Regions from separate parts of the Vibrio sp. M260118 genome, predicted to be linked through region 3. Evidence: riboswitches for the same ligand, from Rfam matches in the RefSeq annotation. Region 3 holds a riboswitch; each other region holds the start of a gene.

Region 1 (3,344 bases), on a different contig from region 3:
ATCTCACTAATCACCTCCGCTTTCTGCGTAGCATCAAGATTATAAAAATGTGCCGGCTGAGGGATTAGCAATTGATGTGACAGTATTTCAGTATAAGGACGCGGGCTCTCAGTCATATGTTTTAACCCGACTTTTGCAGCAAAACCAATCACTAAAATGATACTCAGTTGTGCTAGCTTCGACACAAGGTGTGAGTTAGTACCTACTATTTTCCACATAACTAAAACAAGTATCGAAAGGGTGATGAGAAAGCCTTTTGAGCCAGCTGACGCTGTTAATAGGGCGAAACTCCGTCCGGTAATATCTGTAACCTCTGAGAGCAAATCAATATAACCAACCAACATCGACATGAGCGCGATCACAAACAAGAAAGCGATAAGCAACACGATACCTTCGCCTTTTTCGCGGATGAAGTTTTTCACGATATGAATTCACTACAACAAGAAACAGAGGCTGAATATTAGTTGAGTAGGTGTGGAGAATTTATCAATACAATGTCAATTTAATGAAATTTCACACCTCAATCCCCACTTGAAACGGTAAAATTGATGCCATTATAAGTACGAGTGATTTTGCCACTCGCACTTATTTATATACCCTAATAACCTCAATGATTAATCGCTAACCCTTGCTGCCAGAAAGCGGTTTCCATCGCACTTGGTCGCCTTAACGGACATTGGTGTGCCCACAGAAAAAGTGATGCACCGGACCGTGCCCTTGGCCCACTTCTAACTGATCAGCATGAGCAATGGCTTGCGAGATGTATTGTTTTCCAAGATGCACCGCTTTGTGCAAGTTATAACCTTGCGCGAGATAAGAAGCAATCGCCGATGAGAGCGTACAGCCCGTTCCATGAGTATTTTTTGTCGCCACCCGTTTAGCGGCGATAAGTTCACTGCTACTTAACTCAATGAAAAGATCATTACTGTTTTCACCTTGTTCAAGATGACCACCTTTAAGCAGTACCGCCTTAGCACCAAGCGCTCGAAGTGACTCAATCATTGCGCCCATTTGCTCTTCATCTTGCGGCACTTCAACACCGATCAGGGCAGCACCTTCAGGGAGGTTTGGGGTAATAAGATCAGCGAGCGGTAGTAGCTCTTGTTTAAGGGTTGAAATCGCTGATTGCTCTAAAAGTAGGTCGCCGCTGGTTGCGACCATAACAGGGTCAACCACTAAGTGTTTAGGTTGATACTGACGAATCTTTGCTGCAACAACTTTGATGATCTCAGCATCGGCCAACATGCCAACTTTGACTGCAACTACATTGAGATCGCTAAACACTGCATCGAGCTGACTTTTAATATGCTCAAGGGGAATTGGGTGGATAGCAGATACGCCTTGGGTATTTTGTGAAGTAATGGCGGTGATCACTGAGCAAGCATAGCTGCCTGTCGCTGACATAGCTTTGATGTCGGCTTGAATACCGGCACCGCCACCGCTGTCAGAGCCAGCAATGGTGAGTACAATTGGGGTAGTGTCTTGTGAATGTGGCATAAATGCTCCTACTACAAGACGTAAAGGAACTCTCGACCACGAAAAGGAACTCAAGAAATGAGACTAATTCATCGAATGCGAGTACAGCCAATCACCGAGTTTGCAAACTGGCTGCGTATAGTTCCCTACGTCAGTGCTAACTGAATCAGGTTCAACGGGTCTCGCTTCGCGATCTCAGCCCTTTCCAAATGGGTTAGGCTCCCCGACTATTGCCGCGATAATAACAATAAAAATCTAATAAATGCATTACTTATTTGTTACCAAGTTCAAGATTAGCGACTAATTTCCCGATTGCACTTCACAAACAAACTTTAGTTATCAAAATTTATTTTTATCTCATAAACTAATCTGGATAATATTTTGTTATGAGAAGATGAGATGATTAACCCAACGTGGCTCAAGACCTTCGCGACATTGATGGATACAGGCCATTTCACCAAAACTGCCGAAAAGCTCTATATGACTCAGCCAGGAGTCAGTCAGCACATCAAAAAGCTAGAACAAGCGTGTGGATACCCACTCATTGAACGACATAACAAAAGCTTTGAAGTTACAGAGGCCGGAAAGAGAGTCTATCAATATGCGCTTCAGGCTGAGCGTCAAGAGTCGGAGTTACTGAACTCACTCAATATGGAAGACCCATATTCAGGCAGCGTCTCTCTATCATGCTCTGGGTCACTCGCCCTGCTTCTGTACCCTCATTTGCTTAATTTACAATGTAAACATCAACAACTGATTCCTCGACTTGAAGCCGCGCCACATCATAAGATCGTCGCGGATGTTCTCTCGGGGCAGACTGACATCGGCATAGTAACCCAAGTACCTTCTGACTCTCGATTTGATTCACAAGTGCTAGGCAATGAGCCATTATGCTTGATGTTACCCAAAAAGCGCGCAACGAAAACACTTACAAAAGATGATCTCAAAGAGATAGGATTGATCCAGCACCCAGATGCGGTGACCTATCTTTCTATCTATTTTGCTCAGTGTGGGGAGTCTGAACTGGAAAAAATGAACATTGATGACATTCCCGTCAGCGGATACATCAATCAGTTGAATCAGATCTTGATGCCTGTCGCCAATGGTTTAGGTTTCACTGTTCTGCCAAAAAGTGCTCTTGACTCATTCCCTGACAAACAGCGTGTCTCTATCTTTGAACCAAGTAATGAAGTCGTCGAGACCCTCTATTTTCTCACCAAACGACACCGTCAGTTACCGAAGCGTTTAGAAACAATCAAACGCGAGGTGATGACCCAGTTGCGATGAGTTGAGGCGAGTCGCTAAACAAAGCACACCTTAGTCCCAAGATCATCAATCAACGCGCCGCCTGATGAGCCAATTAGTACAAGAGTCATAATCAATGATTCACCCTTGGTCGAGGTCAATGAAAACAGTTCGACCTTTCTTTCACCTAACGCAAGAAATTGCGTTTTAATGTGATAGACCGAGTATTCCCAGCGTCCAGATTCATTTATCGTTAGTGACCCTAGAGTGTCCGGGTCAGCAACAACGCTTTTCGGGGCGAAGCGAACGCGAACTCGATTTTCATCACTGATTTGCAATCTACCAGAGTCAAATAGTAGCGGTGAAAACAGATTGGTACCTTGGAACTCTGCACCAAAAGGGATCGCTGTATCTATAACTTCATTGGAGTTCGCCATAACACCCTCCTAAAAACGGTAAAACTCACCATGTTGTGGCCTGTGAGTAGATCTAGGCAATGTGTATGCCAAAAACACCATACTCATCTAGATGAATATTATCGAGAACTTTCAGAGAGATACAAACAGGGTAGAAAATTAAGCTGGCCGATTCTCAAAATGAGATGCAAAAACGGATCGATACAA
Region 2 (3,344 bases), on a different contig from region 3:
GCGAGCTTTTTAAAGTCGATATTATTGAGACTGTCCATAGCGAATAAGTTCTAATATTGTATGGCCTTAATTAGATCATATTTTTACTTAGATTGGTATTACTTGCATGTACGGTTTCCCAGTTTAAAGTCGCTAAGGTCGATAAGCATGGTCTGAGTTTCCCAACTCTGATAGTACGATAACTTCCCCTATTGGTGTGGAACGAGTTGATATATGAGCGTTGCCGTTGATGTAGACCCTGTGAAAACGTCCCTTAAGTGCTTTCAGCATAAGATTGGTTCGGCAACGAGGAGTAAGGAGAGTGTGTTTGCGTGCACCAGATGAAGGTGTGTTTCCTTTTCTGTTACGAGTCTTTGAGTTGAGCTATTATGTGCTAATCACTACTCTTCTCCTCAATCCATCAGGGATATTTGACCTAGGTAAACTCAACAAGTTGATTTTTCTCTTTGAATAGCAAATTAAAGTGACTCCTGTAACTTTTTTAATTCAAAACTTTGTTTGATATAAGAGTCATGAATTTTTGTCGATTATTTGTCACTGGACGTTACAATAAGAGCCAGAAATTTATCTAGGGGGAGTTATGGGTCAACTTTCTATTCTCGGTTTTATCGCAATTGGCGGTGCTTTTGGTGCATGCTCTCGCTATCTTGTTTCTGAGCTTTGTGTTGCGCTACTTGGACGCGGATTTCCATATGGTACGCTGACCGTTAACGTGGTTGGTTCCTTCATTATGGGTTTGCTTATTGCGGCTTTTGAAAATGAGATGTTAGCTACCGAGCCGTGGCGTCAAATAATCGGGTTAGGTTTTCTTGGTGCATTGACCACCTTTTCTACATTCTCAATGGATAACGTACTTCTAATGCAGCAGGGAGCGTTTTTTAAAATGGGCGTGAATGTGTTGTTGAATGTCTTTTTGAGCATTTCTGCTGCTTGGATAGGGTTTCAAATACTCATTAAGAGCTAATGTTGGTGAAAATTTAGCTAATTATTGTTTATCACGGCTTGGTTTACCCAAGCCGTTTTTATATACTGCAATCACTTGTCGGAGTGCCATATGGCTGAGACCGTTTATTCGGGATCCGTTGAACCTGATCAGATTAATATCTGCGAAGGGAACAAGAGAAGATATCTATGCCAGTGTTCAATCTGGTTTATCTATCAAGTAATCGAATGTTGTCGTAATCCGTTAGTAGAAACTAATTAGGTACAATTCGATTCCTCTTGTCGCATCTTTCCGTCAAGCATTTTTATCCCGTTACTTTTTATCTAAGAATAACAAAGCAAGGAAAAATGCTATGTCGAGTCGCAAGCAAGCGAGACTGGAAGCAAAACAGTTCATTGATACACTCTCGGTACAACCGTACCCGAATTCAAGAAAAGTCTACGTAAAGGGCTCACGTCCCGATATTCGCGTGCCAATGCGTGAAATATCACTCGCTGATAGTCTCATCGGAGGCACAAAAGAAGCGCCTATTTTTGAGCCTAATGAGCCAGTACGCGTATACGATACCTCGGGTGTATACACAGATCCAGAACACACCATAGACCTCCACAACGGCTTACCTAAGCTGAGAGAAGGGTGGATTGAAGAGCGCGCTGATACTGAACTACTTGATGAAGTAAGCTCGGTGTATACCAAACAGCGCTTAGAAGATGAAACGCTAGACGATCTTCGTTACGGCAATCTACCGCGTATTAGGCGTGCTAGAAGTGGGCAGTGTGTGACTCAACTGCACTATGCTCGCAAAGGCATTATTACTCCAGAAATGGAATACATCGCCCTACGTGAAAATATGGGTCGTGCCAAGTACCGAGATGAAGTGCTGAATCAACAGCATCCGGGGCAAAGCTTCGGAGCGAATCTTCCAAAAGATATTACCGCCGAGTTTGTGCGTAAAGAAGTCGCTGAAGGCCGCGCGATTATCCCTTCTAATATCAATCACCCAGAATCCGAACCAATGATCATTGGCCGCAACTTTTTGGTCAAAGTGAACGCCAACATCGGTAACTCATCGGTTACTTCTTCGATTGAAGAAGAAGTAGAGAAGTTAGTATGGGCAACGCGCTGGGGTGGAGATACCGTTATGGATCTCTCTACTGGGCGTAATATTCATGAAACTCGCGAGTGGATTCTGCGTAACAGTCCGGTTCCGATCGGTACCGTACCTATGTACCAAGCGCTTGAGAAAGTGAATGGTGTTGCAGAAAACCTTAACTGGGAAGTGATGCGCGATACTCTGATCGAGCAAGCAGAGCAGGGCGTTGACTACTTCACTATCCATGCCGGTTTACTACTTCGTTATGTGCCAATGACTGCAAAACGCGTTACTGGCATCGTCTCTCGTGGTGGTTCTATCATTGCGAAATGGTGTTTAGCGCATCACCAAGAAAGCTTCTTATATACCCACTTCCGAGAGATCTGTGAAATCTGTGCTAAGTATGATGTGGCTCTTTCTCTGGGTGATGGTCTGCGTCCTGGTTCGGTTGCCGATGCTAACGACGAAGCGCAATTTGCAGAGCTTCGTACTCTTGGCGAATTGACCAAGGTTGCGTGGGAATACGACGTACAGGTGATTATCGAAGGTCCTGGTCATGTTCCAATGCATATGATCAAAGAGAACATGGAAGAGCAGTTAGAGCACTGTCATGAGGCTCCTTTCTATACCCTTGGTCCATTGACGACAGACGTCGCTCCCGGTTACGACCATATTACTTCAGGCATCGGCGCTGCCATGATTGGTTGGTATGGTTGTGCAATGCTTTGCTACGTAACGCCTAAAGAGCATCTTGGTTTACCAAACAAAGAAGACGTGAAAGTAGGCATGATCACTTACAAGCTTGCTGCGCACGCCGCTGATTTGGCGAAGGGACACCCTGGTGCACAAGTTCGTGATAATGCGCTTTCTAAAGCTCGCTTCGAGTTCCGTTGGGAAGACCAATTTAACTTGTCGCTCGACCCAGATACTGCTCGCGCTTTCCATGATGAAACCTTGCCTCAAGAGTCCGGCAAAGTTGCTCACTTCTGTTCGATGTGTGGACCAAAGTTCTGCTCGATGAAGATCTCGCAAGAGGTGCGAGAGTACGCGAAAGACACTGAGCAAGTTGCTGCGGACCAAGCTATCTCGATTAAAATGCTAGATGATCCTCTTGAAGGGATGCGTCAGAAATCGCAAGAATTTAGAGAGTCAGGTTCCGAGCTATACCACCCAGCAGCACATGCCGAGGTAAGTGACTAATGAGCAAAGTCCTTATTCCGTCATCATTGATTGAACTGACTGGTTTAGTTCAGCAATGTTTGTTGTTGGCGAAAGAACAGGGTTTTAGCATCGAAGACATTGGGTTGG
Region 3 (3,768 bases):
ATGAGCCATCAAGTGGGTCCATTAGCACGACGTATTTGGCATTTTTGTTCAACTCTTTATTGAACGCTACGGCCTCATCTTCTTCTTCACTCGCGACACCACACACTTGATCTCGGGCTTCAAGCGCGGCTTTGAACTTTTCGTTGGCGTATAGATCAAGCTTTTGTTGGTCTTCACCTTGGACGTTCTCGGTACCAACGGCACCAGTGATGTCACCTAAACCAGCGGCATTGATTTCTCGGTTCACAATCTTTGCAGCAAGACGAATAGAAGAGAGTAGGGATGATAGATCACCGCTAGCGTGGGGGAAGTCCGCTTGCTTTTCAACAATGAACTCGCCAAGGGTGCGCATTCCAGACATGGTTTATCCTTTAAAATAATCACTCATTGATAGGGGGGATGGGAAGTAGTGTTCTCTGACGGAACTCGAGTTACTGCCCTAACTTTCAGTGTAAAAGTTAGATCTTTTTATTGGTAATGAACTAACTGTCTCAGATCTCAAAATTTTTAGTAAAATTTCAACAGTTTTCATAGCTTCGTATTGTCATGGTGAGTAAAGCTTAGCCACTTGCTCAATCACTGCCTAAAGTTGTTCGCTTTTTGATTGATTGTCGCCATAATGAGTGATTGTTTTTCGCTTGGAACAAGGCATTTCTATGCATATTCATATTTTGGGCATCTGTGGCACTTTTATGGGTGGCGCAGCGGTATTAGCACGCCAGTTGGGGCACAAAGTCACCGGAAGCGATGCGAATGTCTATCCACCAATGAGCACCCTTCTAGAATCTCAAGGTATTGAAATTATTGAAGGCTTCGATCCTTCTCAATTAAACCCTGCTCCGGATTTGGTTGTGATTGGTAATGCAATGAGCCGCGGTAATCCATGTGTTGAATATGTACTGAACAATAATCTTCGTTACACTTCAGGCCCTCAGTGGTTGCAAGAGTTTCTACTGCATGACCGTTGGGTTCTAGCCGTTTCTGGTACTCATGGAAAAACGACAACGTCGAGCATGTTAACTTGGATTCTAGAAGATTGTGGTTACAAGCCAGGCTTTCTCGTTGGCGGTGTGCTGGGTAATTTTGGTGTATCAGCTCGTCTTGGCGAAAGTATGTTTTTTATTGTCGAAGCCGATGAATATGACAGTGCTTTTTTCGATAAGCGTTCTAAGTTTGTGCATTACCACCCGCGTACCTTAGTCATGAACAATCTAGAGTTTGATCATGCAGATATTTTTGATGATCTTGAAGCGATAAAGCGCCAGTTCCATCATCTTGTGCGCACTGTACCGGGTAATGGCTGTATTCTCGCGCCAAAACAAGACCGAGCATTAGCGGATGTGCTTGAACGAGGTTGCTGGAGCGAAACTCAATTTAGCGGTGAGCAGGGTGATTGGCAGGCAGAGAAAATCTCCATAGATGGTTCGCAGTTCAAAGTCCTGTTTCAAGGTGAGCAAGTTGGTATTGTAAATTGGGACTTGGTTGGTGATCACAATGTTGATAACGCCTTGATGGCGATTGCAGCAGCACGTCACGTGGGGGTAACTCCAGACTTAGCTTGTGAATCTTTGGCCAAGTTTATTAACACTAAACGCCGTTTAGAGCTTAAAGGTGAAGTGAATGGCGTGACGGTTTACGATGATTTTGCTCACCACCCAACTGCGATTGAACTAACCTTAGGTGGACTACGTAACAAGGTCGGCGATAGTAAAATTATCGCTGTACTTGAACCGCGTAGCGCAACCATGAAACGAGGTGTGCACAAAGATACCCTGGCCGCTTCATTGCAAAAAGCCGATCAGGTTTTCTTATACCAACCTGATTCCATCGACTGGTCGGTTGAAGATATTGCTGCTCAGTGCATGCAACCTGCTCAAACCTCAGCCAGTGTGGATGAGTTGGTCGAGCAAATTGTTGCTAGCGCCAATCCGGGCGACCAAATATTGGTGATGAGCAATGGCGGTTTTGAAGGTATTCACAACAAGCTTTTAGCAAAGTTAGCGTAATTAATTATGACTAAACAACAAAAAGCCATCACTTTGGCCTTTACTGGCGCTTCAGGTGCTCCCTATGGCTTACGCCTATTGGAGTGCTTACTTGCAGCTGACTATCAAGTTTATCTGCTAGTGTCATCTGCTGCGCGCGTAGTGCTGGCTACTGAACATGACCTCAAACTGCCTGCTAATCCTCAATTGGCAAAGAAAACCTTAGTTGAGCATTTAAACTGCGACCCAGACAAGTTGGTCGTATGTGGCAAAGATGACTGGTTCTCTCCGGTCGCTTCAGGATCTGCCGCACCAAAACAGATGGTAGTATGTCCTTGTTCGGCAGGAAGTGTCGCTGCGATAGCGCACGGTATGTCTGACAATCTAATTGAGCGTGCCGCAGACGTTGTGATGAAAGAACGTGGCCAACTGTTGCTTGTGGTACGAGAGACGCCATTTTCTACTCTGCATCTAGAGAACATGCACAAGCTCTCTCAGATGGGGGTAACTATTATGCCTGCAGCGCCGGGTTTTTATCATCAACCCAAGTCGATTGAAGATCTTGTTGATTTTATGGTCGCGCGTATTCTTGATCATCTTGGAATTGAGCAAGGTTTAGTGCCTCGCTGGGGTTACGATCCCCGTCATATTTGAAGCTGTAGCGTTGTTGACTACTCAAATTCACCCAAATCAAATAGTACCCCTATGTTCATTGGGATGAATTTGCTTGTCGCCTAGCTGCAACTCCAACTATTTAGGGGATAGATATTAGAAGTTATTAATATTACAATTCGACCGTTACTCATCGGGGAGCTATTGACCTAATTTATTGTTAGTGTCGGCTGAGATCGAGCTAAAGCTTGGGACCCGTGTACCTGAACCAGATAATGCTGGCGTAGGAATTGAGTTGGACTTGAACTCCGCTTCTCAAACCTGTGCCGCTCAAACAAGGAGAGAGCGAGCAGTGAACAACACTCTAAGCACCATTTCTATTAGCACTATAGCGTTAGCAACTCTAGCGACATTCTCAGCAACTGCCGCAGAAAACAGCCTAACCGTTTATACCTATGACTCTTTTGCCGCTGATTGGGGCCCAGGTCCTGTCGTCGAAAAGGCGTTTGAAGCACATTGCGGCTGTGATGTTAACTTTGTAGCCCTCGATGATGGTGTTTCTATCCTTAACCGTCTGCGCCTCGAAGGTGATAACAGCAAGGCGGACATCATCTTAGGTCTTGATAATAACCTGATGGCGGAAGCGAATAAGACGGGTTTACTGGCTGAGCATAGCGTTGATACTAGCAAAGTAACTCTACCAAATGGTTGGGCCGACAAGACATTTGTTCCTTACGATTTTGGCTACTTTGCGTTCGTGTACAACAAAGAGAAGTTAGCTAATCCGCCAAAAAGTTTGCAAGAGCTGGTGGAATCTCGCAATGACCTGAAAGTGATCTACCAAGACCCGCGCACTTCAACACCAGGACAAGGTTTGATGTTATGGATGAAGTCGGTTTACGGTGATGACGCAACTCAAGCTTGGCGAGATCTTGCTAAGAAAACCGTTACGGTAACTAAAGGTTGGTCTGAAGCTTATTCAATGTTCCTTGAGGGGGAATCGGATCTGGTTCTATCGTACACGACTTCTCCTGCTTACCATTTGATTGCCGAGAGCGATAATAAATTTGCCGCTGCAGATTTTTCTGAAGGTCACTACACGCAAGTTGAAGTTGCAGCTAAGGTGAAGGCGTCTAATAATCAAAAGCTCGCGGACGAGTTTATGAACTTC

Evidence for each region. A riboswitch is a leader RNA that binds a small molecule or an ion and turns the genes downstream of it on or off. The one in region 3 is predicted to bind thiamine pyrophosphate.
Region 1: another riboswitch for thiamine pyrophosphate. It lies ahead of thiD (bifunctional hydroxymethylpyrimidine kinase/phosphomethylpyrimidine kinase); the one in region 3 lies ahead of thiB (thiamine ABC transporter substrate binding subunit).
Region 2: another riboswitch for thiamine pyrophosphate. It lies ahead of thiC (phosphomethylpyrimidine synthase ThiC); the one in region 3 lies ahead of thiB (thiamine ABC transporter substrate binding subunit).

Annotation. Positions count from the first base shown of each region.
Region 1 is NZ_JATABG010000352.1:110-3,453, reverse strand. It holds partial or broken gene QTO00_RS16565 (phosphatase PAP2 family protein) at 1-422, opposite strand, end outside; gene thiD (bifunctional hydroxymethylpyrimidine kinase/phosphomethylpyrimidine kinase) at 667-1,497, opposite strand; TPP riboswitch at 1,603-1,712, opposite strand; gene QTO00_RS16555 (LysR family transcriptional regulator) at 1,876-2,763, shown strand; gene QTO00_RS16550 (VCBS domain-containing protein) at 2,778-3,158, opposite strand.
Region 2 is NZ_JATABG010000255.1:16-3,359, forward strand. It holds gene crcB (fluoride efflux transporter CrcB) at 581-964, shown strand; TPP riboswitch at 1,034-1,132, shown strand; gene thiC (phosphomethylpyrimidine synthase ThiC) at 1,296-3,236, shown strand; gene QTO00_RS14260 (thiamine phosphate synthase) at 3,236-3,344, shown strand, end outside.
Region 3 is NZ_JATABG010000252.1:58-3,825, reverse strand. It holds gene fbp (class 1 fructose-bisphosphatase) at 1-361, opposite strand, end outside; gene mpl (UDP-N-acetylmuramate:L-alanyl-gamma-D-glutamyl-meso-diaminopimelate ligase) at 657-2,006, shown strand; gene QTO00_RS14180 (flavin prenyltransferase UbiX) at 2,013-2,639, shown strand; TPP riboswitch at 2,782-2,904, shown strand; partial or broken gene thiB (thiamine ABC transporter substrate binding subunit) at 2,950-3,768, shown strand, end outside.